4 regions of the Kosakonia oryzendophytica genome follow, and region 3 is predicted to be linked to each of the others. Evidence: predicted binding sites of a transcription regulator. Region 3 holds the regulator's gene; each other region holds the start of a gene.

What was found. The regulator CRP, encoded in region 3, controls carbon source genes, mostly activating them, when cyclic AMP is high. The targets are predictions, from matches to a motif close to ATGTGANNNNNNTCACAT.
Region 1: the regulator CRP is predicted to act here: its motif matches at 3,643-3,660, upstream of rbsD (D-ribose pyranase).
Region 2: the regulator CRP is predicted to act here: its motif matches at 1,581-1,598, upstream of serC (3-phosphoserine/phosphohydroxythreonine transaminase).
Region 4: the regulator CRP is predicted to act here: its motif matches at 5,067-5,084, upstream of focA (formate transporter FocA).

What each region holds. Positions count from the first base shown of each region.
Region 1 covers NZ_CP115659.1:5,073,253-5,079,519, forward strand. The annotation lists gene rbsB (ribose ABC transporter substrate-binding protein RbsB) at 1-629, opposite strand, end outside; gene rbsC (ribose ABC transporter permease) at 656-1,621, opposite strand; gene rbsA (ribose ABC transporter ATP-binding protein RbsA) at 1,627-3,132, opposite strand; gene rbsD (D-ribose pyranase) at 3,140-3,559, opposite strand; gene kup (low affinity potassium transporter Kup) at 3,764-5,632, opposite strand; gene ravA (ATPase RavA) at 5,855-6,267, shown strand, end outside.
Region 2 covers NZ_CP115659.1:3,319,134-3,325,400, reverse strand. The annotation lists gene ycaO (30S ribosomal protein S12 methylthiotransferase accessory factor YcaO) at 1-704, opposite strand, end outside; gene O9K67_RS16145 (DUF421 domain-containing protein) at 843-1,535, shown strand; gene serC (3-phosphoserine/phosphohydroxythreonine transaminase) at 1,698-2,783, shown strand; gene aroA (3-phosphoshikimate 1-carboxyvinyltransferase) at 2,858-4,141, shown strand; gene loiP (metalloprotease LoiP) at 4,280-5,044, shown strand; gene cmk ((d)CMP kinase) at 5,216-5,899, shown strand; gene rpsA (30S ribosomal protein S1) at 6,013-6,267, shown strand, end outside.
Region 3 covers NZ_CP115659.1:463,783-470,049, reverse strand. The annotation lists gene O9K67_RS02150 (toxic anion resistance protein) at 1-1,066, opposite strand, end outside; gene O9K67_RS02145 (hydrolase) at 1,240-2,259, shown strand; gene O9K67_RS02140 (YheU family protein) at 2,256-2,474, shown strand; gene O9K67_RS02135 (phosphoribulokinase) at 2,530-3,399, shown strand; gene O9K67_RS02130 (OsmC family protein) at 3,449-3,853, opposite strand; gene crp (cAMP-activated global transcriptional regulator CRP) at 4,191-4,823, shown strand; gene O9K67_RS02120 (YccS/YhfK family putative transporter) at 4,872-6,267, shown strand, end outside.
Region 4 covers NZ_CP115659.1:3,325,605-3,331,871, reverse strand. The annotation lists gene O9K67_RS16170 (MFS transporter) at 1-821, shown strand, start outside; gene pflA (pyruvate formate lyase 1-activating protein) at 884-1,624, opposite strand; gene pflB (formate C-acetyltransferase) at 1,817-4,099, opposite strand; gene focA (formate transporter FocA) at 4,151-5,008, opposite strand; gene ycaO (30S ribosomal protein S12 methylthiotransferase accessory factor YcaO) at 5,415-6,267, opposite strand, start outside.

The DNA.
Region 1 (6,267 bases), 510 kb from region 3:
GCCTGCACGTCCGGATGCGCGGTCAGCAGGTTCTGCATGACGTTCAGACCTTTAGTACGATCAAAGTCTGCCGGCTGGCTGGCCAGCACGTTGAATTTATGCGCAGCTACCGCCTGCTGGAAACCTTCACCACGCTCACGTGCTGCAGAGGTACCGGCAATACCCGCCAGTTCGATGACTTTTGCGCCTTCGCCAGCTTTCTTGGCGATATAGTCACCGGCGATTTTGCCGCCCAGTACGTTATCGGAAGCAATATGGCTGACCACTTCACCACTGGAGGCCACACGGTCAAGGGTGATCACCGGGATTTTCGCCTGGTTAGCCATCTTCACGGCGTTACCCACCGCGTCGGAATCTGTTGGGTTGATCAGCAGCAGTTTGGTGCCACGTACGGTCAAATCCTGAACGTTAGCCAGCTCTTTAGCCGGGTTGTTCTGCGAGTCCAGAACCACCAGGTCATAACCCAGTTTGTCCGCTTCTTTCTGCGCACCATCCTTCAGCGAAACGAAGAACGGGTTGTTCAGCGTAGAAATAACCAGAGCAATAGAGTCTTTTGCCATCGCATTCGCACTTACGGTGGCGCTCAGTGCAACAGCAGAAACCAGAGTGGCCAGTTTTTTCATGTTCATTTTCATGAGTCCTGTTGTGTAGGTAATTACTGCTTTTTGTTGTCTACCAGTACCGCGAGCAGAATCACCACTGCTTTAACGATCATCTGGTAATAGGAGGAAACACTCAGCAAATTCAATCCATTATTGAGGAAGCCAAGGATCAGTGCGCCAATTAACGTCCCGACGATACGACCCTTACCGCCTGCAAGACTGGTCCCACCCAAAACAACCGCGGCGATAGCATCCAGCTCATAACCTGCTCCCGCAGTAGGTTGCGCCGAGGAAAGACGCGCCACTTCAATAATGCCCGCCAGAGAGGCCAACAGGCCGCACAGCGAGTAAACGATAACTTTGACTTTATCTACGCTGATACCGGACAAACGCGTAGCGGCTTCGTTACCGCCTAAGGCATAGATATAACGACCCAGGCGGGTGTGATGCAACAGATACCATGCGGCAATAAAGACTATCGCCATGAGCCAGACCGGCGTAGGGATGCCGAAAGGACGACCAATACCGAACCAGCCAAACACATCGGCATTATCCGTAAAGCCGGTGTTGATCGGGCTACCGTTGGTATAAACCAGCGTCACACCGCGCAACAGCAGCATCATCACCAGCGTGGCGATAAACGCCTGAACACGACCTTTAGCGACAATGGCACCGGTCAGCGCGCCCACGGCAGCGCCAAGCGCCAGCGCACCAGCAACAGCCACCAGTGCATTCACTTCCATGCCCACCAGCGAAGCCGCGACAGCACCGGTTAGTGCCAACAGAGACCCCACGGACAGGTCGATTCCCGATGTCAGGATCACCAGCGTCATCCCGACGGCCATAATGGCGTTAACCGACGTCTGCTGCAGGATGTTCAACAGGTTGTTGACGGTAAAAAAGTTCGGGCTCATGGTCGAAACGATCGCAATCAGCACCAGCAGGGCAATTAACGATTTTTGTTCCATCAACCATGCTTTGGTGAAATAACGGCGACCAGAAACAGCCTGGGTAGTCATCTTTTTTACTCCTGATTCACACGATTAAGCTTGCCCACAGCGGCAGCCATCAATACTTCCTGAGTGGCCTGCTCGCGCGTGAATTCACCGCCGAGACGCCCTTCATGCATCACCATAATGCGATCGCTCATTCCCAGAACTTCCGGCATCTCCGAAGAGACAAGAATGATGCTCAGGCCATCGGCCTTAAACTGGTTAATTAACTGATAAATTTCTTTCTTCGCCCCGACGTCCACACCACGGGTCGGTTCGTCGAGGATCAACACTTTCGGGCGGGTCATCAGACCGCGTGCAATCGCCACTTTTTGCTGATTCCCGCCGGAGAGCAGCCCAATGGCCTGTTCCATCGAGGGCGTTTTCACATTAAACAGACGAATAAAATCATTTACCGCCTGCTGTTCATCTTTATGCTTCAGCGTGCCACCTGTGTGGCTGAAGTAGCGCAGCGCGGTGAGCGACATGTTCTCTTTAACCGACATGCCAAGCACCAGCCCGTCACGCTTACGATCTTCAGAGATATACACAATGCCGTTTGCCAGCCCATCCTGCGGACTGCGGGTGATCACTTCGTGCCCATCGAGTGTCACATAGCCGCTGGTGCGCGGCAGTGCGCCATACAGCACTTTCATCAGCTCAGTGCGACCGGCCCCCATCAGCCCGGCCACCCCAAGAATTTCACCTTTACGCAGGGTGAAGCTGACGTTGTCCACCCCCGGCCCACACAAACTATCGACGGTAAGACGTACTTCACCCGGCGCTTTATCCAGACGCGGGTACTGATCTTCCAGCTTACGGCCAACCATCATTTCGATCAGCGTATCTTCGGTCAGCGTTGCAACTTCGCGCTCGGCAATAAATTGCCCGTCACGGAAAACCGTCACGTCATCGCAAATCTCGAAGATCTCTTTCATTCGGTGGGAGATATAAACAATGCCACGCCCTTGCGCTTTCAGTTCGCGGATCACGCGAAACAGCGATTCGGTTTCGGTGTCGGTCAGGGCATCGGTCGGTTCATCCATAATGATGACCTGCGATTCGTAGCTCATCACTTTAGCGATTTCGACCATTTGCTGATCGCCGATGGATAGCTCGCCCACAAGACGGTTGCTCTTAAAGCGCAGATTCAGTTTCGCCAGCAGTTTGTCGGCGTCGGCAAACATCTTTTTCCAGTCGATTTTGCCAAAACGGTTCACAAACTCACGGCCAAGGAAAATGTTCTCGGCAATGGTCAACTGCGGGATCAGGTTCAGTTCCTGGTGAATGATACCAATGCCGGCTTCCTGGGAAGATTTAGGACCGGTGAAGGTGGTCTCTTTCCCCAGCCAAAGTAGCGAACCCGCATCTCGCGTGTAGATGCCGGTCAGTACTTTCATCATGGTGGATTTACCGGCGCCATTTTCCCCGACCAGCGCCATCACGCGGCCGGGGTAAACATTCAGCGCCGCTCCGGAGAGGGCTTTTACGCCGGGGAATGCTTTATCGATTCCCTTGAGTTGCAATAACGCGTCCATGAGGGCCTCAGAATGTGACGCCAGCACAGAGAATGATATTCGCAAACGGGGAACACTCCCCGCTGCGAATAACCGCATGACTGTCCGCGGTGTGTTTTTTGAACTGCTCGTGCGTAACGTACTGCACGGCTATGGTATTTCCCTGGTGTTGTTGCAGTTGCTCAATATGGCTGAGCAACGTTTCGTGGAGCTGCGGATTATATTGTTTAATTTCCGACGCTAAGATAGCGGCCTCAACCTGCATTTCCGTTGTCACCACTTCCAGCACTTGCATGAAGGAAGGAACGCCCTGTGTTAATGCCATATCCACACGTTGTGTGCTACGTGGCACCGGCAACCCGGCATCACACACCACCAGCGTATCAGTATGACCAAGACGAGAGATGACCGACGAAATGTCAGCGTTCAGTACACGACCTTTTTTCATATTTTATGCTCCACTAGCGAAACGTTTCGCTGAACGCAGTGTAGTATGAAGAATGCTCAGAAAACCATCCCGGCATTACAGAAGTGTGATCGATATCGAAACGTTTCGCTTGTGGAAATGATGAAAAAAACAGCTTTTCTTGCTTAAGCAAAATTTACAGCAATTAATAACAAAAACCCCTCATTGCGAGGGGTTTAATCAGGACTAAATTTCGACCTGGGTTCCCAGTTCTATCACCCTGTTAGGCGGGATCTCAAACTGATCGGGAGCGCGCAACGCATTTCGCTGCAACACCAGGTAAAGTTTACCGCGTAGCCGCAGATACCATGGACGTTTGCCGACGATCAGCGATTCATGCGACATAAAGAAAGAAGTTTCCATCATGCGGCAATTGAGGCCTTCAAGCCCGCAACGGTGAAACACTTCCTCCACGTTCGGCGTTTCACGCCAGCCGTAGCTGGCCACAACACGCCAGAAAGTTGGCGAGAGTTGCTCTATCTGCACGCGACGAACGTTATGCACATAAGGCGCATCTTCGGTACGCAGCGTCAGCAGGATGACACGCTCATGCAACACTTTGTTATGCTTAAGGTTATGCAGCATAGCGAATGGAATAACGTTCAGCGCACGGGACATATACACCGCAGTACCGGGGACACGTACCGGCGGTGATTTCTCCAGCGATGCAATCATCGCTTCGAGAGAGTTACCGTGTTCATGCATGCGACGCAGTAAACGGAAACGCTCGCTTTTCCAGGTGGTCATCACCAGGAACATCACCAGACCCAGGCTTAACGGCAACCAGCCGCCGGAAACAATCTTATCGAGGTTTGCCGAAAACAGCGGCACATCAATACACAGGAACAACGTGAGGATCAGCGCAACAAATAGCTTATTCCAGTGCCAGTTATTTCGCGCCACCGTGGTAGAAAGGATCGATGTCAGCACCATTGTCCCGGTTACGGCAATACCATACGCCGCCGCAAGGTTACTGGAGTGTTCAAAGCTGACAATCACCAGCACCACCGCAAAGTAAAGCAGCCAGTTTATAAAGGGGATATAGATCTGCCCGGACTCCATTTCCGAGGTATGGATAATACGCATCGGGGCAAGGTAACCCAAACGTACAGCCTGGCGGGTCAGTGAGAAGACACCTGAAATAACGGCTTGTGAGGCAATGACCGTCGCCAGGGTGGCAATGATCAGCATAGGAATAAGCGCCCATTCAGGTGCCAGTAAAAAGAACGGGTTTTTAATCGCTTCCGGCGTTTTCAGCAGCAATGCGCCCTGACCAAAATAGTTCAACGCCAGAGAGGGCAGCACCACAATAAACCACGCCACGCGAATCGGCAGTTTGCCAAAGTGCCCCATATCCGCATACAGCGCTTCAACCCCGGTAATGGAAAGCACCACCGCACCCAGCGCAACAAACGAGATCGCTTTGTACTGAACGAAGAAATTGACCGCCCATACAGGGTTCAGTGCCTGCAACACTTCCGGATTAGACAAAATCCCACGTGCACCCAGAACCGCCAGAATTAAAAACCACGCCAGCATAATCGGTGCAAACAGCTTCCCCACAAGCCCGGTGCCATGTTTTTGGATCGCGAACAGTAAGGTTAAGACGACGATAGAGAGCGGAACAATCCATGAGTCGAGCGACGGCGCGACAATTTCCAGCCCTTCAATAGCCGACATAACAGAGATTGCGGGGGTGATGACCACTTCGCCATAGAAAAAACTGCCGCCTATGAGCCCCATAATCACCAGTACGGAAGTCATTCTGGCAGACGTATTGCGCCCCGCCAGCGACATCAGCGTCAGGATCCCGCCCTCACCGGCGTTATCCGCCCGCATGACGAATGTCAGGTATTTTATGGAGACGACAAAAACCAACAGCCAGAAAATCAGCGATAAGAAACCGAAAACGGCATCACGCTCAACGCCGAAACCGAACTGACCAGACAAACATTCACGAAGCGTATAAAGCGGGCTGGTACCAATATCACCGTAGACAACCCCAATAGCCGCGAGTGTTACCGCGGGTAACGATTGCTTATTATCAGTGCTCATAGACTAATCTTTTGTTGAAATGACAAATGTGTGCTTAGTCCCTTGGCCCACAAAAAGCGCACAGTATGCACGATTATTTGCGAAATCGTACCCCTAAATGCGGCCACGTTAATCTGGAGCAAAGAAAATAAAGCTGTTCTTCAGTCTATTACAAGCCCTTACAGGAACGTCTATACTCGCTTTTGCAAGCCGGATAACACGGCGAAAGGACGCAAATCTATTATGGCTCACTCGCATTTATTAGCTGAAAGAATTTCCCGCTTAAGCAGCGCGCTGGAGAAAGGCCTCTTTGAGCGTAGCCACGCCATTCGGCTATGCCTGCTGGCAGCCCTGAGTGGAGAGAGCGTATTTCTATTGGGCCCGCCAGGTATCGCCAAGAGTCTGATTGCCCGTCGTCTGAAATTCGCCTTTAAACATGCCCGCGCCTTCGAATATCTGATGACCCGCTTCTCTACGCCAGAGGAAGTTTTTGGCCCGCTCTCGATCCAGGCGCTAAAAGATGAAGGGCGCTATGAACGCTTAACCAGTGGCTATCTGCCGGAAGCTGAAATCGTTTTTCTGGATGAGATATGGAAAGCGGGTCCCGCCATTCTCAATACCTTGCTGACCGCAATTAATGAACGGCGTTTTCGCAA
Region 2 (6,267 bases), 2.3 Mb from region 3:
GCAATAGCCTCAACAACGCCCGGGTAACGTGCCAGTACCTCTTGCGGAATCTCCGGCAGGCTAATGCTCTCGGCAATAATGCGGTTTTTAATATGACGCTCAAACACTTCCGACAGTCCCTGAACACGGGCTTCATTACGCGTGTTGCCGGCTGACATACCGTTAGACACATACAGGTTGCCAACGATATTCATCGGAATATAGACCGTTTGCTCATCAGACTGGCGGGTAAACGGTAGGGCACAGATACCGCGCTCGTCGTTACCGGATTGCAAATCAACCAGCATGCCTGCGGTCAGTGCGTTTTCCGGATCGTAGTAGGCGCGCAGGCGTGCATCGAGAATACCTTCCGGCAGGCTGTCATCTTCCGGCAGTGGGAACCATTTTCCATTAGGGTAATGAACGAACGGCCCCTGCGCGATAGCGTCGCCCAGCCAGAAGTCTGCAAAAAAGTAGTTTGTGGACAGACGTTCGAAGTACTCACCCAGTGCAGAGGCCAGTGCTGCTTTTTTGGTGGCACCTTTGCCGTTGGTGAAACACAGCGCACACTCTTTATCGCGAATATGCACAGACCAGACGTTGGGTACCGGGTTCAGCCAGGAGGCCTCTTCAATGTTAAAACCGAGATCGGTGAGCTTTTGCTGAAAGCGAGCGATGGAGTCTTCCAGCGCGGCATCTTTGCCGGGAATAAATGTTTGAGTCATGACGGTCACTTTTTTCGTACGTAAAGCGCGCAATGATACGGGTTTTACATGACTGGCGCTATCTTCCCCATTAGTCCGGCGAAAATAAAACTTCTGACTATGCTTATGAAAAGTAATTGACTGTTCAGGCATAAAAAAATGAAAGCGTTTGACCTGCACCGGATGGCCCTCGACAAGGTACCCCTTGATTTTCTGTGGGAAGTCGCGCTGCGTAGTCTCTATACCTTTGTTTTAGTCTTCTTATTTCTCAAAATCACCGGTCGGCGCGGCGTACGGCAGATGTCGTTATTTGAAGTCCTCATTATTCTGACGCTGGGATCGGCTGCGGGCGATGTGGCCTTCTACGATGATGTCCCTATGCTGCCCGTACTCGTGGTGTTTATTACACTGGGTATGCTTTACCGACTGGTCATGTGGTTGATGTCGCACAGTGAAAAACTGGAAGATTTGCTGGAAGGCAAACCGGTGGTGATTGTCAAAGATGGCGAGCTGGCGTGGGAGAAATTACACGAGGAGAATCTGACTGAATTTGAATTCTTTATGGAATTACGTACCAACGGTGTTGACCAGTTAGGACAGGTCCGCCTGGCGATTATGGAAACGAATGGGCAACTTAGCGTGTACTACTTTACCGATGACGAGGTCAAACCCGGCTTGTGCATTCTGCCGGAAGGCTGTAGTGAACGCTTTAAAAAGGCCCCTGAAGAGGGAGACTATGTTTGCGTGCGTTGCAGCAAAATTGTTCCGCTTCGGGCGGGTGAAGAGAAAATCTGCCCGCGCTGCGCAAATCCGGAATGGTCAAAGGCCAGTCGGGCAATTCGGGTCACATAACAGGGTTTTTATCGGGTCTCCGTAAGCAATGCAAAACAATCTGCTATGTGATTTGGCGCACAACTTCCCCCCCGCGCCTATTACCCGTTGCGGCGCGTGGCGCTGAATGATAAAACCGATGTCACAGGAATAACTTATTGCTTTATAGCGTGGTGAGGGGAAATGACTCAGGTCTTCAATTTTAGTTCTGGTCCGGCAATGTTACCGGCGGATGTGCTCAAACAGGCGCAACAAGAACTGTGCGACTGGCAAGGGCTTGGTACATCGGTGATGGAAATTAGCCATCGTGGTAAAGAGTTTATCCATGTGGCGGAAGAAGCAGAAAAGGATTTTCGCGACCTGCTGAATATTCCCTCCAACTATAAGGTTCTGTTCTGTCATGGCGGTGGTCGCGGTCAGTTTGCAGGCGTCCCTCTGAACCTGCTGGGTGAGAAAACCACAGCGGATTATGTGGATGCTGGCTACTGGGCGGCGAGCGCAGTAAAAGAAGCGAAAAAATACTGCGTACCTAACGTTATCGACGCCAAAATCACTGTTGATGGTTTACGTGCGGTAAAACCGATGCGTGACTGGCAACTGAGCGATAATGCTGCTTATCTGCATTACTGCCCGAACGAAACGATTGACGGTATTGCCATCGACGAAACGCCGGATTTTGGCGACGTTGTTGTCGCTGCGGATTTCTCCTCAACGATTCTGTCGCGCCAGATTGATGTTAGCCGTTTCGGTGTGATCTACGCGGGTGCGCAGAAAAACATCGGCCCGGCGGGGTTGACGCTGGTGATTGTACGTGAAGATCTGCTGGGTAAAGCGCACGCGTCCTGCCCATCCATTCTTGATTACAGCGTGCTGAACGAAAACGACTCCATGTTTAACACACCGCCGACTTTTGCCTGGTATCTTTCAGGATTGGTGTTTAAATGGCTGAAAAAGCAGGGGGGCGTGGCTGCAATGGATAAACTCAATCAGCAAAAAGCCGAGTTGCTTTATGGCGTGATTGATAACAGCGGTTTCTACCGTAACGATGTCGCAAAAGCGAACCGTTCCCGCATGAATGTGCCTTTCCAGTTGGCAGACAGTGCGCTGGATAAGGTCTTCCTTGAAGAGTCATTCGCTGCGGGTTTGCATGCGTTGAAAGGCCACCGCGTTGTGGGAGGCATGCGTGCCTCTATTTATAACGCGATGCCTCTGGCGGGTGTACAGGCGCTGACTGATTTTATGGTCGATTTCGAACGTCGCCACGGTTAATCATCGACCTGTTTTAACGCACCCCCGTAGTTGGACTGCGGGGGTTTTATTCTGTTTGTTGAGAGTGAAGTTTCATGGAATCCCTGACGTTACAACCCATCGCGCGGGTAGATGGCACCATTAATCTGCCTGGTTCAAAGAGTGTCTCAAACCGCGCTTTGTTGCTTGCTGCATTCGCTCATGGCACGACCGTTCTGACGAACCTGCTGGACAGTGACGATGTGCGCCATATGCTGAATGCCCTCAGCGCGCTGGGAGTTCATTACACTTTATCTGCCGATCGCACCCGTTGCGAAGTGACCGGTGTCGGTGGCCCCCTGCATTCCGCAGAAAAACTGGAGTTGTTCCTTGGCAACGCCGGTACTGCCATGCGCCCACTGGCGGCGGCACTGTGCCTGGGTACCAATGAGTTGGTGCTGACTGGCGAACCGCGCATGAAAGAACGGCCAATCGGCCATCTGGTTGATGCGTTACGTCAGGGCGGCGCGCAGATTGATTACCTTGAGCAGGAAAATTATCCTCCACTGCGCCTGCGTGGTGGTTTTACCGGCGGCGATGTGAGTGTTGATGGCAGTGTTTCCAGCCAGTTTTTAACCGCGCTGTTGATGACTGCGCCGCTGGCCCCGCAAGATACGATCATCACCATCAAAGGCGAACTGGTTTCCAAACCCTATATCGACATCACATTGCACCTGATGAAGACCTTCGGTGTTAACGTTGAAAACCAGCAGTACCAGCGTTTTGTGGTGCGTGGTGGGCAACACTATCAGTCACCAGGTCACTATCTGGTGGAAGGGGATGCCTCATCTGCCTCTTATTTCCTTGCCGCCGCGGCAATAAAAGGCGGCACAGTGAAAGTGACCGGCATTGGCCGCAACAGTGTGCAGGGGGATATCCGCTTTGCCGATGTGCTGGAAAAAATGGGCGCGACGATTGTCTGGGGTGATGATTACATTGCCTGTACGCATGGTGAGCTGAACGCTATCGACATGGATATGAACCATATTCCGGATGCGGCAATGACCATTGCCACGACGGCGCTGTTTGCTAACGGGACGACGACGCTGCGCAACATCTATAACTGGCGTGTGAAAGAGACAGACCGTTTGTTTGCGATGACAACAGAGCTGCGTAAAGTGGGTGCCGAAGTCGAAGAGGGCGAAGACTATATTCGCGTTACGCCGCCAGCAAAATTGCAGTTTGCGGAAATTGGCACCTATAACGACCACCGTATGGCGATGTGCTTCTCGCTGGTGGCGCTGTCGGATACGCCCGTGACCATCCTCGACCCGAAATGCACAGCCAAAACCTTCCCGGACTACTTCGAACAGTTAGCCCGTATTAGTACCCTCGCCTGATAACATTTACCCGCCCTGCGCAGGCATCGCAGGGCGGATTTACCCGCTATTGTTGAGAGTGTCGACAACCTTCTTCGCCATGTTACTATCTGCCCGGGACTATTCCCGATGATTCAATTAGATAAACATGGACTGTCTATGAAAAAAACAATGATTTTTAGCTGCCTGGTGGCGGCAACTCTGGTCTCTGGTTGTAAAAACATGGGTGGCATTAACGCAGAAGCGTTAACCAAATCCGGTATGTCAGCATACAAAGCGGCGACGCTCAGCGATGCCGACGTGAAGGCGCTCTCAGAGAAGTCTTGCGCGGAGATGGATAAACAGAACAATCTGGCCCCGGCATCCAGTACCTATGCGAAGCGCCTCGACAAAATCGCAAAAGCGCTGGGTAACAATATCGATGGCACGCCAGTAACCTACAAAGTTTATATGACGAAAGAGGTTAACGCGTGGGCAATGGCGAACGGTTGCATTCGCGTGTACAGCGGTCTCATGGATATGATGACGGACAATGAAGTCGAAGCTGTACTGGGCCATGAAATGGGGCACGTTGCCCTGGGTCATAGCCGCAAAGCAATGCAGACGGCGTATGCGACACTGGCTGCCCGTGATGCCATCTCCGCCAGCAGCGCGGCAGGCGCACAACTCTCCCAGTCTCAGCTTGGTGACCTGGCGGAGAATATGGTGAATTCTGCCTTCTCCCGCACTCAGGAATCCGCTGCGGACGATTTCTCTTACGATTTGCTGAAAAAACGTAATATCAGCCGTCAGGGATTAGTCACCAGCTTTGAAAAACTGGCGAAGTTGGATGCGGGTTCGGAGAAATCGATGTTTGATTCCCATCCGCCGTCAACTGAGCGCGCGCAGCATATCCGCGAGCGCATTGCTGCAGATAAAAAGTAACCCCATTCCTGTCTGTGCCGGGCTGATGCGAATCAGCCCGTTTCCTGCACAATTCTTCTACACTCAGCTTCATATATTCGGTTATTCGCACGCGGGAGTAACGATCGTGCGCATTGCCGCGTATAATGCGCGGCGTTTATGTAACGGTATGCCCTGATTAAGGAGATGAAGATGACGGCAATTGCCCCGGTAATTACCATTGATGGGCCGAGCGGTGCGGGAAAAGGCACCCTTTGCAAGGCAATGGCGGAAGCGTTGCAGTGGCATCTGTTGGACTCCGGCGCCATTTATCGTGTGCTGGCGTTGGCCGCGCTACATCACCATGTTGATGTGACCTCTGAAGAGGTGCTGGTTCCTCTGGCTGCGCATCTTGATGTGCGTTTTGTCTCGACCAACGGCAATCTGGAAGTGATTCTGGAAGGCGAAGATGTGAGTGGTGAAATTCGCACTCAGGACGTGGCGAATGCGGCATCGCAAGTGGCGGCATTCCCGCGCGTGCGTGAGGCGTTATTACGTCGCCAACGCGCGTTTCGCGAAGCACCGGGTCTTATCGCCGATGGGCGTGATATGGGCACCGTTGTTTTTCCCGATGCGCCAGTGAAAATTTTCCTTGACGCCTCCTCTGAAGAACGTGCGCACCGCCGTATGCTGCAGTTGCAGGAGAAGGGCTTTAGTGTTAACTTTGAACGCCTTTTGGCCGAGATCAAAGAACGTGACGATCGCGATCGTAATCGCCCTGTTGCGCCGTTAGTGCCTGCTGCCGATGCTTTAGTACTGGATTCAACCCGTTTAAGTATTGAGCAAGTGATTGAGAAAGCGCTACAATATGCTCGCCAAAAATTGGCCCTCGCATAATTGCGACCGAATTTGCAGTACCCCCGTTGCAATGGAATGACAGCGGGTATGTTAAACAACCCCATCCGGCACGGAGCCAGGTGGACGTTAAATATGAAACCTGAAGATTAAACATGACTGAATCTTTTGCTCAACTGTTTGAAGAATCCTTAAAAGAAATCGAAACCCGCCCGGGTTCCATTGTTCGCGGTGTTGTTGTTGCTATCGACAAAGACGTAGTACTGGTTGACGCCGGTCTGAAATCTGAGTCCGCCATTCCGGCTGAGCAGTTCAAAAACGCCCAGGGCGAGCTGGAAATCCAGGTTGGTGACGAAGTTGACGTTGCTCTGGATGCAGTAGAAGACGGCTTCGGTGAAACCCTGCTGTCC
Region 3 (6,267 bases):
CCATTGTGAGTAGCTCTTTTTCTACTTCAGATCGGCGTTGACGCGCGTCAGTAGCAATTTTCACTGACTCTTCAATGGTACTCAGCAACCGCGACTGCACATCGCGCAGGGTGTCGATATCCACCACTGACCGCTCCACCTCACGCGCCGTTTCCAGCGTGCCGGTTTGCAGCATTTCCGCATTGCGGCGCAGTAAATCATTGGTGGTATCCGCCACCTCTTTTTGCAGTTTCGCCGCCTGACGCTGGGTTTGCAGTGACATGGCCAGCGCTATCTGGCTTTTCCATACCGGAATGGTGGAAAGAATGCTGCTTTGGATCTTTTCTGCCAGTGACTGGCTGTTGCTCTGCATCAGGCGAATTTGCGGGGCGGACTGCATCGCAATCGTGCGCGATACCATCAAATCATGCAGGCGACGCTCAAAGCGCTGAATACCTTCCAGCAGATCGCGCACGCGCTGCGCGTTCATCGGGTCCGATGCTGCCTGTGCCTGCAAAGCGGGCAGTTCATTCTGTTTTATCTGCTCCAGCTTTTGCTTACCGGCAATAATGTGCAGCGTAATTTGCTGAAAAACCTCGCGGTTACGCTCAAAGAGGGTCTCGAGCACGGAAATATTGCGCAATAAATCAACCATCGCGTCATTCAGCTTTGCGGTGATGCTTTCCACCTGTTGAGACAGCGTCTGGTACTCCAGCAACGTGCGCTCAATGCGGTTAAACAGCGATCCCAGCAGCGGCAGTGAGGCGAGAAAGCCCGGTTTTTGCTCAAAGGCGTTGATGTCCACCCCTTTGATTTTTTGCAGCAACTCGGTCAGTTGCGTACCGATAATGCCCGCATCTTTTGCCCGCACTTCCTGCATCAGAGAGTCGGAGAACTGCGAGATGCTGTTCATGGTTTTTGCGCCAAAACCCAACGAAAAGGCCGGGTCGGTAATATTGATCGCTTCGACAATATGCTGGATTTGCGCGTGATCCGCCGGGGTTAAATGCTCACTGCCCGGCAGGTCATTCATCGACTGGTTTACTTGCTGCGGCGTTGCGAGGTCAAGCGAGGTATTTTCCGTCATCCAATACGTCCTCAATGGGTAAATGGCAGACAGCGGTAATGTAATCGCTGCTTTTCTGAAGTCTTTATGAAGCTGCCTGCAAAGGCTAATACGTTACAACAGCAGCAAAGTATTAAACAGCCTAATTGTTAGCAAGTATAATAACCGTCTATTAACTTAAATTTCTTATTAAGATGGCAGATATTACACCGGCAAATTTCCTTGAAAATCAGGGAGACGCGCACAACTTTCATCCGATGCCGGGTGCGCGTAATCCGCATCTACAAACGATGCTGCCACGTCTTTTACGTCGTCGCCTGCAGTTTGAGCCGTGGTGGCAGCGCCTTGAGCTGCCGGATGGCGATTTTGTTGATCTCGCCTGGAGTGAAGAACCGTATCAGGCGCGGCATAAACCGCGTTTGGTGGTCTTTCACGGTCTTGAGGGCAGCCTGCACAGCCCTTATGCCCACGGTCTGGTTTATGCGGCCAAACAGCGCGGCTGGCTGGGTGTGGTGATGCATTTCCGCGGCTGTAGCGGCATCCCTAATCGACTCAACCGCATCTATCACTCTGGTGAAACCGAAGATGGCACCTGGTTTTTGCACTGGCTGCGCGAAACGTTTGGCGCAGCGCCGACGGCGGCAGTCGGTTACTCGCTTGGCGGCAACATGCTCGGCTGTCTGCTGGCGAAAGCAGATGACAACCTGCCAGTCGATGCGGCGGTGATTGTGTCAGCACCACTGGTGCTGGAAGCGTGCAGCTACCACATGGATAAAGGTTTCTCCCGCGTCTATCAGCGCTACTTGCTGAACTTGCTGAAAGCCAATGCGGCGCGAAAGTTACGTGCTTACCCGGGGTCACTGCCGTTAACGCTGTCGGCGCTGCGCAAAGTGCGGCGCATCCGCGAGTTTGACGATTTGATCACTGCGAAAATTCACGGCTTTGCCGACGCGCTGGACTACTATCGCCGCTGTAGCGCAATGCCGGTACTGCCGGATATTCGCAAACCGACGCTGATCATTCACGCCAAAGATGATCCATTTATGGATCATAACGTGATCCCGGATATCGGGCATTTGCCGGCGAATATTGAGTACCAATTGACTGAACACGGGGGTCATGTTGGTTTTGTCGGCGGAACATTACGCCACCCGGAAATGTGGCTCGAAACGCGTATTCCGGACTGGCTATCCACTTATCTGGAGTCCAAATGATCATTCCCTGGCAAGATATCGCAACCGAAACGCTGGACAATCTTATTGAGAGCTTTGTCTTGCGCGAAGGCACCGATTATGGTGAACATGAACGTTCGCTTGAACAAAAGGTCGCCGACGTTAAACGGCAACTGCAACGCGGTGAAGCCGTGCTGGTGTGGTCTGAACTGCACGAGACGGTAAATATTATGCCGCGCGGGCAGTTCCGGGACTAACAGGGTGCCGGGCGGCTGGCTATACTGAAAACAATCGTTGATTCAGGGAGTTGCTATGTCCGCCAAACACCCGGTTATTGCCGTCACCGGTTCCAGCGGTGCGGGAACCACCACCACCAGCCTTGCCTTCCGTAAAATCTTCGCCCAGCTTGGTATGCAGGCCGCCGAGGTGGAAGGCGACAGTTTTCATCGCTTTACCCGCCCGGAAATGGATATGGCGATCCGCAAAGCCCGCGATCTTGGGCGGCATATCAGCTACTTTGGCCCGGAAGCAAATGATTTTGGGCTGCTGGAGCAAACCTTTAGCGAGTATGGTCAGACCGGAAAAGGCCAGGCGCGGAAATATCTCCATACCTACGATGAAGCCGTGCCGTGGAATCAGGTGCCGGGTACGTTTACCCCCTGGCAACCCTTGCCGGAACCCACAGATGTGCTGTTTTACGAAGGGCTGCATGGCGGCGTTGTGACGCCGCAGCATGACGTGTCGCGTTATGTGGACTTGTTGGTTGGCGTGGTGCCGATTGTTAACCTGGAGTGGATCCAAAAGCTGGTGCGCGATACCAGCGAGCGCGGGCATTCTCGCGAAGCGGTGATGGACTCCGTCGTGCGTTCAATGGAAGACTATATCAACTTCATCACCCCGCAATTTTCCCGCACCCATATTAACTTCCAGCGCGTCCCGACCGTCGATACCTCAAACCCGTTTGCGGCAAAAGGCATTCCCTCGCTGGATGAGAGTTTTGTGGTGATCCATTTCCGCAATCTGGAAGGGATAGATTACCCGTGGTTATTAGCGATGCTGCAAGGTTCGTTTATTTCCCATATGGACACGCTGGTGGTGCCGGGCGGCAAGATGGGGCTGGCGATGGAGCTGATTATGACACCACTGGTGCAACGGCTGATGGAAGGGAAAAAGATCAAATAGCAGTGGTCGAATTATGCCCGGTAAGCCTGACGCTACCGGGCATCGTCCGTCAGGCTTCGATGACTTCGTAGGAATGGGTGATGTTCACCGCTTTTTCCAGCATCAACGCTACGGAGCAATACTTCTCCGCCGACAGATCCACCGCCCGGGAAACCGCCGCATCTTTCAGATCGTGGCCGGTGACAATAAAGTGCAGATTGATATGCGTAAACAGACGCGGCGCTTCTTCGCGACGTTCCGACGTCAGTTTCACTTCGCAGTCCGTCACGTTATGACGCCCTTTTTGCAGGATAGAAACCACGTCGATCGCGCTGCATCCGCCTGCGGCCATCAGCACCATTTCCATCGGGCTTGGCGCTTTGTCACCTGAGTTGCCGTCCATCAGGATTTGGTGACCCGATGCGGACTCACCGAGGAACGTTAACCCTTCCACCCATTTCACACGAGCCTGCATTTTGATTTACTCCGGAGTTGCAATTTTCTTTACAGATTACGCGCACATAACAAAAGTCGCAACGGAAGGCGACCTGCGTCATGCTGAAGCGAGACACCAGGAGACATGCGGTAAAAGCTATGCTAAAACAATCTGGATGCTACAGAGATACATTGACATTACGCATGTACGCAAAGGACATCATTGATTAGAGGCCGCAGATAACGCTGACGGTCCACTTCCGAGGATTTTGGAAGCGAAGACACGAAGTCGAATGATAGCGTGTTTAGATTGCAACCCCAGACGCAGGGTGCACATCCTGTGTCTGGAGACAGCTTATAACAGAGGATAATCGCGCATGGTGCTTGGCAAACCGCAAACAGACCCGACTCTCGAATGGTTCTTGTCTCATTGCCACATTCATAAGTACCCGTCGAAGAGCACGCTGATTCACCAGGGTGAAAAAGCGGAAACGTTGTATTACATCGTCAAAGGCTCAGTGGCAGTGCTGATCAAGGATGAGGAAGGGAAAGAGATGATTCTCTCCTACCTGAATCAGGGAGACTTTATCGGTGAACTGGGACTGTTCGAAGAAGGTCAGGAGCGCAGTGCATGGGTACGCGCTAAGACCGCATGTGAAGTGGCCGAAATCTCCTACAAAAAATTCCGTCAGTTGATCCAGGTTAACCCGGACATTCTGATGCGTCTCTCCTCGCAAATGGCGCGCCGCCTGCAGGTCACGTCGGAGAAAGTGGGTAACCTCGCCTTCCTGGACGTAACAGGTCGTATCGCACAAACACTGTTGAACCTGGCGAAACAGCCGGATGCCATGACCCACCCGGACGGCATGCAAATTAAAATTACCCGTCAGGAAATTGGTCAGATCGTCGGTTGCTCCCGTGAAACGGTGGGCCGTATTCTGAAAATGCTGGAAGATCAGAACCTGATCTCCGCCCACGGTAAAACCATCGTGGTTTACGGAACCCGTTAATCCGCAAAACGGCGCGTTGATCATCCGGCGCGCCGTTTTTGTTTCCTCATGTGGCGCAGGCTGATTTATCACCCCGAAATCAACTATGCACTGCGACAAACGCTGGTGTTATGTTTGCCCGTGGCGATTGGGTTAATCGTCGGCCATCTCCAACAGGGCCTGCTGTTTTCTCTGGTTCCTGCCTGCTGCAATATTGCCGGTCTTGATACCCCGCATAAACGCTTCTTTAAACGTCTGATTATTGGCGGTTCGCTGTTTGCCGGATGCAGTCTTGCCGTACAGCTTCTGCTGGCCGAAGCCCTGCCTCTGCCGCTGATTTTTACCGTTCTCACTTTACTGCTCGGTGTGACCGCCGAGATCAGCGCATTGCACGGGCGGCTGCTGCCTGCGTCGCTGATAGCCGCCATCTTCACGCTGAGTCTTGCGGGCAGTATGCCCGTGTGGGAGCCCCTGCTAATTTATGCACTGGGTACACTCTGGTACGGCGCGTTTAACTGGTTCTGGTTCTGGATGTGGCGCGAACAGCCGCTGCGCGAATCACTCAGCCTGCTCTACCGGCAACTGGCTGATTATTGCGAAGCCAAATACAGCTTGTTGACGCAACATGCCGATCCGGAAAAAGCCTTGCCGCCGCTACTCGCACGCCAACAAAAAGCGGTGGATATGATAAGTACGTGCTATCAGCAACTGCATATGCTGGCGGCCAATCAACACAATGATTACAAACGTCTGCTGCGCGTCTTCCAGATGGCGTTGGATTTACAGGAGCATATTTCTGTCAGCCTGCACCAGCCGGAAGAGGTGCAAAAACTGGTGGAACAGACCCATGCTGAACAGGTGATCCGCTGGAATGCACAAACCGTCTCCGCCCGCCTGCGCGTCCTGGCGGATGACATTCTCTATCATCGCTATCCGACACGTTTCACCATGGACAAGCAGGTTGGCGCGCTGGAAAAAATCGCCCGCCAGCATCCGGAAAACCCGGTCGGTCAGTTTTGCGCCTGGCACTTTAGCCGTATCGCCCGTGTGCTGCGAACCCAACGTCCGCTCTATCTGCGCGATTTAATGGCAGAAAAGCAGCGGCGCCTGCCGCTCATTCCGGCGCTCAAAAGTTATTTATCATTGAAATCTGCGGCGTTGCGTAATGCTGCGCGTATCAGCGTGATGCTCAGCATTGCCAGTCTGATGGGGAGCGCACTGCATTTGCCGAAGCCGTACTGGATCATGATGACTATCATGTTTGTGACGCAAAATGGCTATGGTGCAACACGGGTGCGTATTGTGCACCGGGCGGCCGGCACGCTCGCCGGGCTGATGATTGCCGGGATTGCCCTGCACTTTCACGTACCGCTCGGCGTCACGCTGGCGGCCATGTTGCTGATCACCCTGATAAGCTATCTGATCATCCGTAAGAACTACGGCTGGGCGATGGTCGGCTTTACCA
Region 4 (6,267 bases), 2.3 Mb from region 3:
TGATTTGGGTGGTGGTTGAAAGCGGGCTGATGTGCAGCGGCACGTCACGCAATCGCGGTCGCCTGCTGGCTGCATATATGATGGTTTACTACGTGGGTACAGTGCTGGGCCAACTGATGGTCAGCAAACTGCCGACGGAGCTGATGAGTGTGCTGCCCTGGACCACCGGACTGGTGCTGGCGGCGATTTTGCCTCTGCTGTTTACCCGTATTGTGAATCAACAAAGTGAAGAACAGGGCACCGCGTCGGTATGGCCGATGTTGCGCCTGCGCCAGGCGCGGCTGGGCGTGAATGGCTGCATTATCTCCGGGATTATCCTTGGTTCGCTGTACGGTCTGATGCCGCTTTATCTTGCGCACCAGGGGATTAGCGATTCAGGAATCGGTTTCTGGATGGCGTTGCTGGTCAGCGCCGGTATTGTAGGGCAGTGGCCAATTGGTCGCCTGGCGGATCGTTTTGGCCGTTTGCTGGTGCTACGTGTGCAGGTGTTTGTGGTAATCATTGGCTGTTTTGCCATGCTAAGCAATGCAGCAATGGCTCCCGCGCTGTTTGTGCTCGGCACGGCGGGTTTTACGCTCTATCCGGTTGCAATGGCCTGGGCCTGCGAAAAAGTTGAACACCACCAACTGGTTGCCATGAATCAGGCGTTGCTGCTGAGCTATACCATTGGCAGTCTGCTTGGCCCGACGCTGACCGCGTTGCTGATGCAAAGTTATTCCGATAGCCTGCTGTTTATCATGATTGCGGGGGTGTCGTTTATCTATCTGATGATGCTGATGCGCAAAGCAGGTCATCATCCGACGCCGGTGGCGCATGCCTGATTACCAGAGATAAAAAAGCCGCGACATGACGTTGCGGCTTTTTTTGGGGATGTAATCGTGACTCAGTACATCACTTTGTGACCGTACTGTTCCAGTATACCCTTGACGCGTTCCATGGTCTCTTTTTTCGGCGGCTTCACGCCATCCAGTTTGTACTCTTCGCCCATCGCCACCCATTTATGTTTACCCAGCTCGTGATAGGGCAGCAGCTCAATTTTCTCAACATTGCCCATGTCGCGGGTAAACTCACCCAGGCGGTGAGCAGAGTCATCATCATCTGACCAACCCGGCACCACGACGTAACGGATCCACACGTTGATATTTTTCTTCGACAGATACTGTGCGAACTCGAGCGTACGATGGTTAGAGACGCCGACCAGGTTCTGGTGGATCTCATCGTTCATTTGCTTCAGGTCGAGCATGACCAGGTCGGTCACTTCCAGCAGCTCGTCAATCACCGGATCGTAACGGCGAACAAAACCGTTGGTGTCCAGACAGGTATGAATGCCTTCTTTCTTGCAGGCGCGGAACCAGTCACGGACAAATTCTGCCTGCAGGATAGCCTCGCCGCCGGATGCGGTTACGCCGCCTCCGGACGCATTCATAAAGTGGCGGTAGGTAACGACATCGCTCATCAGATCTTCAACGGTGATTTCTTTCCCGCCATGCGTATCCCAGGTATCGCGGTTATGGCAGTAGAGGCAGCGCATCAGGCAGCCCTGGAAAAAGGTAATAAAGCGGATGCCCGGGCCGTCGACCGTGCCGCAGGATTCAAAGGAGTGAATGCGACCAATAACTGACATTGCGGTGTTTTCTCCAGATATGGCCCATCCGGGGCCTGTGTCTGCGCAGTTTGATTCCTTCTGCGCTAAGTCTGTTTTGGCGGGTATCCTGGGGAGAGATGCCCGCCAAAGCACACTTCAGGTGTTAAAAAGGCCCCACTTGCGTGGAGCCTTTAGTATACGCTTTTTACTTCGCGATTTCAGTCAATACCATTACATGGTCTGAGTGAAAGTACGGGTAATAACGTCCTGCTGCTGTTCTTTAGTCAGGGAGTTAAAACGTACTGCATAACCAGATACACGGATGGTCAGCTGCGGATATTTTTCCGGGTTTTCCATCGCGTCGAGCAGCATTTCGCGGTTCATCACGTTTACGTTCAGGTGCTGACCACCTTCGATGGACGCTTCATGGTGGAAATAACCATCCATCAGGCCAGCCAGGTTGGTTTTACGCACTTCGTCGTCTTTACCCAACGCATTCGGCACGATAGAGAAGGTGTAAGAGATACCATCTTTAGCGTAAGCGAACGGCAGTTTAGCAACGGAGGTCAGAGAGGCGACAGCACCTTTCTGGTCACGACCGTGCATCGGGTTAGCACCCGGTCCGAACGGCGCGCCAGCACGACGACCGTCTGGGGTGTTACCGGTTTTCTTACCATACACTACGTTAGAGGTGATGGTCAGAACAGACTGAGTCGGGATAGCATTGCGGTAGGTGGTCAGTTTCTGGATTTTCTTCATGAAACGTTCAACCAGGTCAACAGCCATGTCATCAACGCGAGCGTCGTTGTTACCAAACTGCGGGTATTCGCCTTCGATTTCGAAGTCGATAGCCAGACCGTCTTCGTCACGAATCGGTTTAACTTTCGCGTATTTGATAGCAGACAGGGAGTCAGCAGCAACGGACAGACCCGCGATACCACATGCCATGGTACGGATAACGTCGCGATCGTGCAGCGCCATCAGAGAAGCTTCGTAGCTGTATTTGTCATGCATGTAGTGAATAACGTTCAGTGCAGTGACATACTGTTTAGCCAGCCAGTCCATGAAGTGATCCATACGATCCATAACTTCATCAAACTTCAGCACGTCGCCTTTGATTGGTTCAGTTTTCGGACCAACCTGCATTTTCAGTTTTTCATCAACACCGCCGTTGATTGCATACAGCATGGTTTTCGCCAGGTTAGCACGAGCACCAAAGAACTGCATTTGTTTACCCACAACCATCGGGCTCACGCAGCAAGCAATTGCGTAGTCATCGTTGTTGAAGTCCGGACGCATCAGATCGTCGTTCTCGTATTGCAGAGAAGAGGTATCGATGGAGACTTTAGCAGCGAATTTTTTGAAGTTCAGCGGCAGTTTTTCAGACCACAGAACAGTGATGTTCGGCTCCGGAGACGGCCCCATGGTGTACAGGGTGTTCAGGAAACGGAAGCTGTTTTTGGAAACCAGAGTACGGCCATCAACGCCCATACCGCCGATTGATTCAGTTGCCCAAATCGGGTCGCCAGAGAACAGTTCATCATACTCAGGGGTACGCAGGAAGCGAACCATACGCAGTTTCATAACCAGGTGGTCAATCATTTCCTGCGCGTCTTGTTCAGTGATTTTGCCTGCTTTCAGGTCACGTTCGATGTACACGTCCAGGAAGGTAGATACGCGACCGAAGGACATTGCAGCGCCGTTCTGAGACTTAACAGCGGCCAGGTAGCCGAAGTAGGTCCACTGGATAGCTTCCTGAGCGTTGGTTGCCGGACCAGAGATATCGCAGCCGTATTTAGCGGCCATCTCTTTGATCTGACCCAGTGCGCGATGCTGTTCAGCGATCTCTTCGCGCAGACGGATAGTCGCTTCCAGGTTAACGCCATTTTCCATGTCAGACTGCAGGGACAGGAACTGAGCGTATTTGTCTTTCATCAGGAAGTCGATACCGTACAGCGCAACGCGACGGTAGTCACCGATGATACGACCACGGCCATAGGCATCCGGCAGACCAGTCAGAACGCCAGATTTACGGCAGTTCAGGATGTCTTTGGTGTAAACATCAAATACGCCCTGGTTATGAGTTTTGCGGTATTCGGTGAAGATTTTTTTCAGCGCAGGATCCAGCTCGCGGTTGTACGCTTTGCAAGAACCTTCGACCATTTTGATCCCGCCAAACGGGATGATGGCGCGTTTCAGTGGAGCTTCGGTTTGCAGACCAACGATTTTCTCCAGCGCTTTGTTGATGTAGCCAGCGTCGTGAGAAGTGATGGTAGAGGCAACGGAGGTGTCGAAATCAACTGGCGCATGAGTGCGGTTTTCCAGTTTAACGCCTTCCATTACTTTGTCCCACAGCTTGGTGGTCGCTTCAGTTGCGCCAGCCAGGAAGGACTCGTCGCCTTCGTACGGGGTGTAGTTTTTCTGGATAAAGTCGCGTACGTTTACTGCATTCTGCCAATCGCCTTTTGTAAAACCTTCCCAGGCTGTGGCTAATTTTTCATTAAGCTCGGACATGTAACACCTACCTTCTTAAGTGGATTTTTTATTTACTGCCTGAAACAACCATTAATGATGATCGTTGCCACGCAGGTAAATGACCCAGTATGTCAACCCGACTAATAACCCTCCACCTATGATATTCCCGATTGTTACAGGGATCAGGTTATCGGTGATGAAATTCGCAATAGTCAGATGAGAAAAACTTTCCGGGCTGGAACCAACTGCGGTCCAGAACTCCGGGCTCGCAAAGTTGCGGATTACGATACCCATCGGGATCATAAACATGTTTGCAATGCTGTGCTCAAAACCGCTGGCGACAAACATCGCAACCGGCAGCACCATAATCATTGCCTTATCCATCAGGCTGCGGCCGGAATAACTCATCCACACAGCCAGACAGACCATCAGGTTCGCCAGAATACCCAGCGCAACAGCTTCAACAAATGTATGGTGCAGCTTGTGGTCGGCAGTTTGCAGCACATTCATGCCCCAACCGCCATTGGCGACCATATACTCGCCAGACAACCACATTAACAGCACAAACAGCAGTGCGCCCACCAGGTTGCCGACATAGACGTTTACCCAGTTACGGGCCAGTTGCCCCCAGGTGATACGCCCACTGGCTTTCGCTACCACAATCAGTACGGTGGATGTAAAAAGATCAGCACCGCAGATGATGCAAAGGATCAACCCCAGTGAGAAGCAGATACCACCAATCAGTTTAGCAATACCGAACGGCATCGTCGCTGTACCGGTGGTAGCAGTGATATAGAAAACAAAAGCAATGGAGATAAACACACCTGCGGTGATCGCAAGGTAGAAAGTCTTAAGCGGATGTTTAGTCGCTTTATAGACACCAGCTTCTTCGGCAACTTTCGCCATCTCTGCTGGAAGAATAAGATCAAAAGGGTTGTCAGCTTTCACACTAACTCTCTCTTTATTAAGTCGGCGACGAGATACTAACAAAGCATTATAGAAGAGAATTTGATATGGATCATATCTCGCCTGGCTTATAGGACCGCAAAGCGCGTGGTTTTTCTACGAATGCGGAGTAACTTGTTGATTATCAAAATAAAAATAAAGTTTAAAAGTTGCAAAAAGAGTTGAATTTTTTTTATGACGCCTCCCAAAAAACAGTTAATTAAAATGGAGTAATTGCCATAAGAAGTAACAATATTAGATTGGGAGGATATTAATATTTACCCATATTTAACCTAAATATTACAACTGGCCGTCATTGCCAAAAAATAAATAAAACGGGGCAATGAAATTGCCCCGTAATATAGCGTAGACCCGTCATTAAGCCTACAGATTGTCGCACTACTTGTCGTTATTTCGACCAGAACGCCGTTTTCGCGCGTTGTAATTTTTCGTAAGCTGCTAACAAAGACAGATGTGCCGGGAAAGCCTTCAGCGTACCGTCAGCTGGCTGCAAGTCGTAAAATGGTGCTTCACCGCTCAGCGCCGCACTGGCGGCTTCGACAGCTTGCGCACCGTACATGCGCACAAACGCATTCAGATATTGTAGCGGTTGGCGCTCCTCTTCCTGAGCCAGCAATAACAAGGTTTGCAGGCAACGGTAATAGTTTGCCCGCTCAGCACTGAAGATGGAGGCGTTAAATTCCATCGTCCACTCGGTCCAGGTCAGCGCCTGATCCAGGTCGCCGCCCGCCAGCGCCAGCATTGCTTTCAGCTCGCCAATACGCAGGGTGTACCAGCCATTATCTTTCCCGGTAGCCAGACCCAGTAGTTCACGCACGCGGGTAAAGTCGTCATGACCTTCATCATCCAGTTGCGCGATAAGGTTGAGGTAATCCTCTTTATCCCACTCACTGCCGGGCAGGGAGAGAATCGTTTCGCGCAGATGGCTACCCATGGTGTTGTTGGCCAGCCACAGATCTTCCGCCGGGTAAATATCCGACATGCCTGGCACCAGGATACGGCAGGCATAAACGCCCAGATGTTCGTAGTCAGCAATATAAACTTCTTTATCTTCTGCCTTGAAGATGGCCATCAGAGTGGCGAACTCTTCTTCAGTGGTGCCGGCGAAGCTCCAGTCAACAAACGGATAATCCGCATCCTGTTTAAACAGATCCCATGAGATGAGACCACTGGAGTCAATAAAGTGGGTTTCGAGGTTGGCGTGCTCAGCCACTTCTTCATCATCAAAGGTCGGTGGGGTG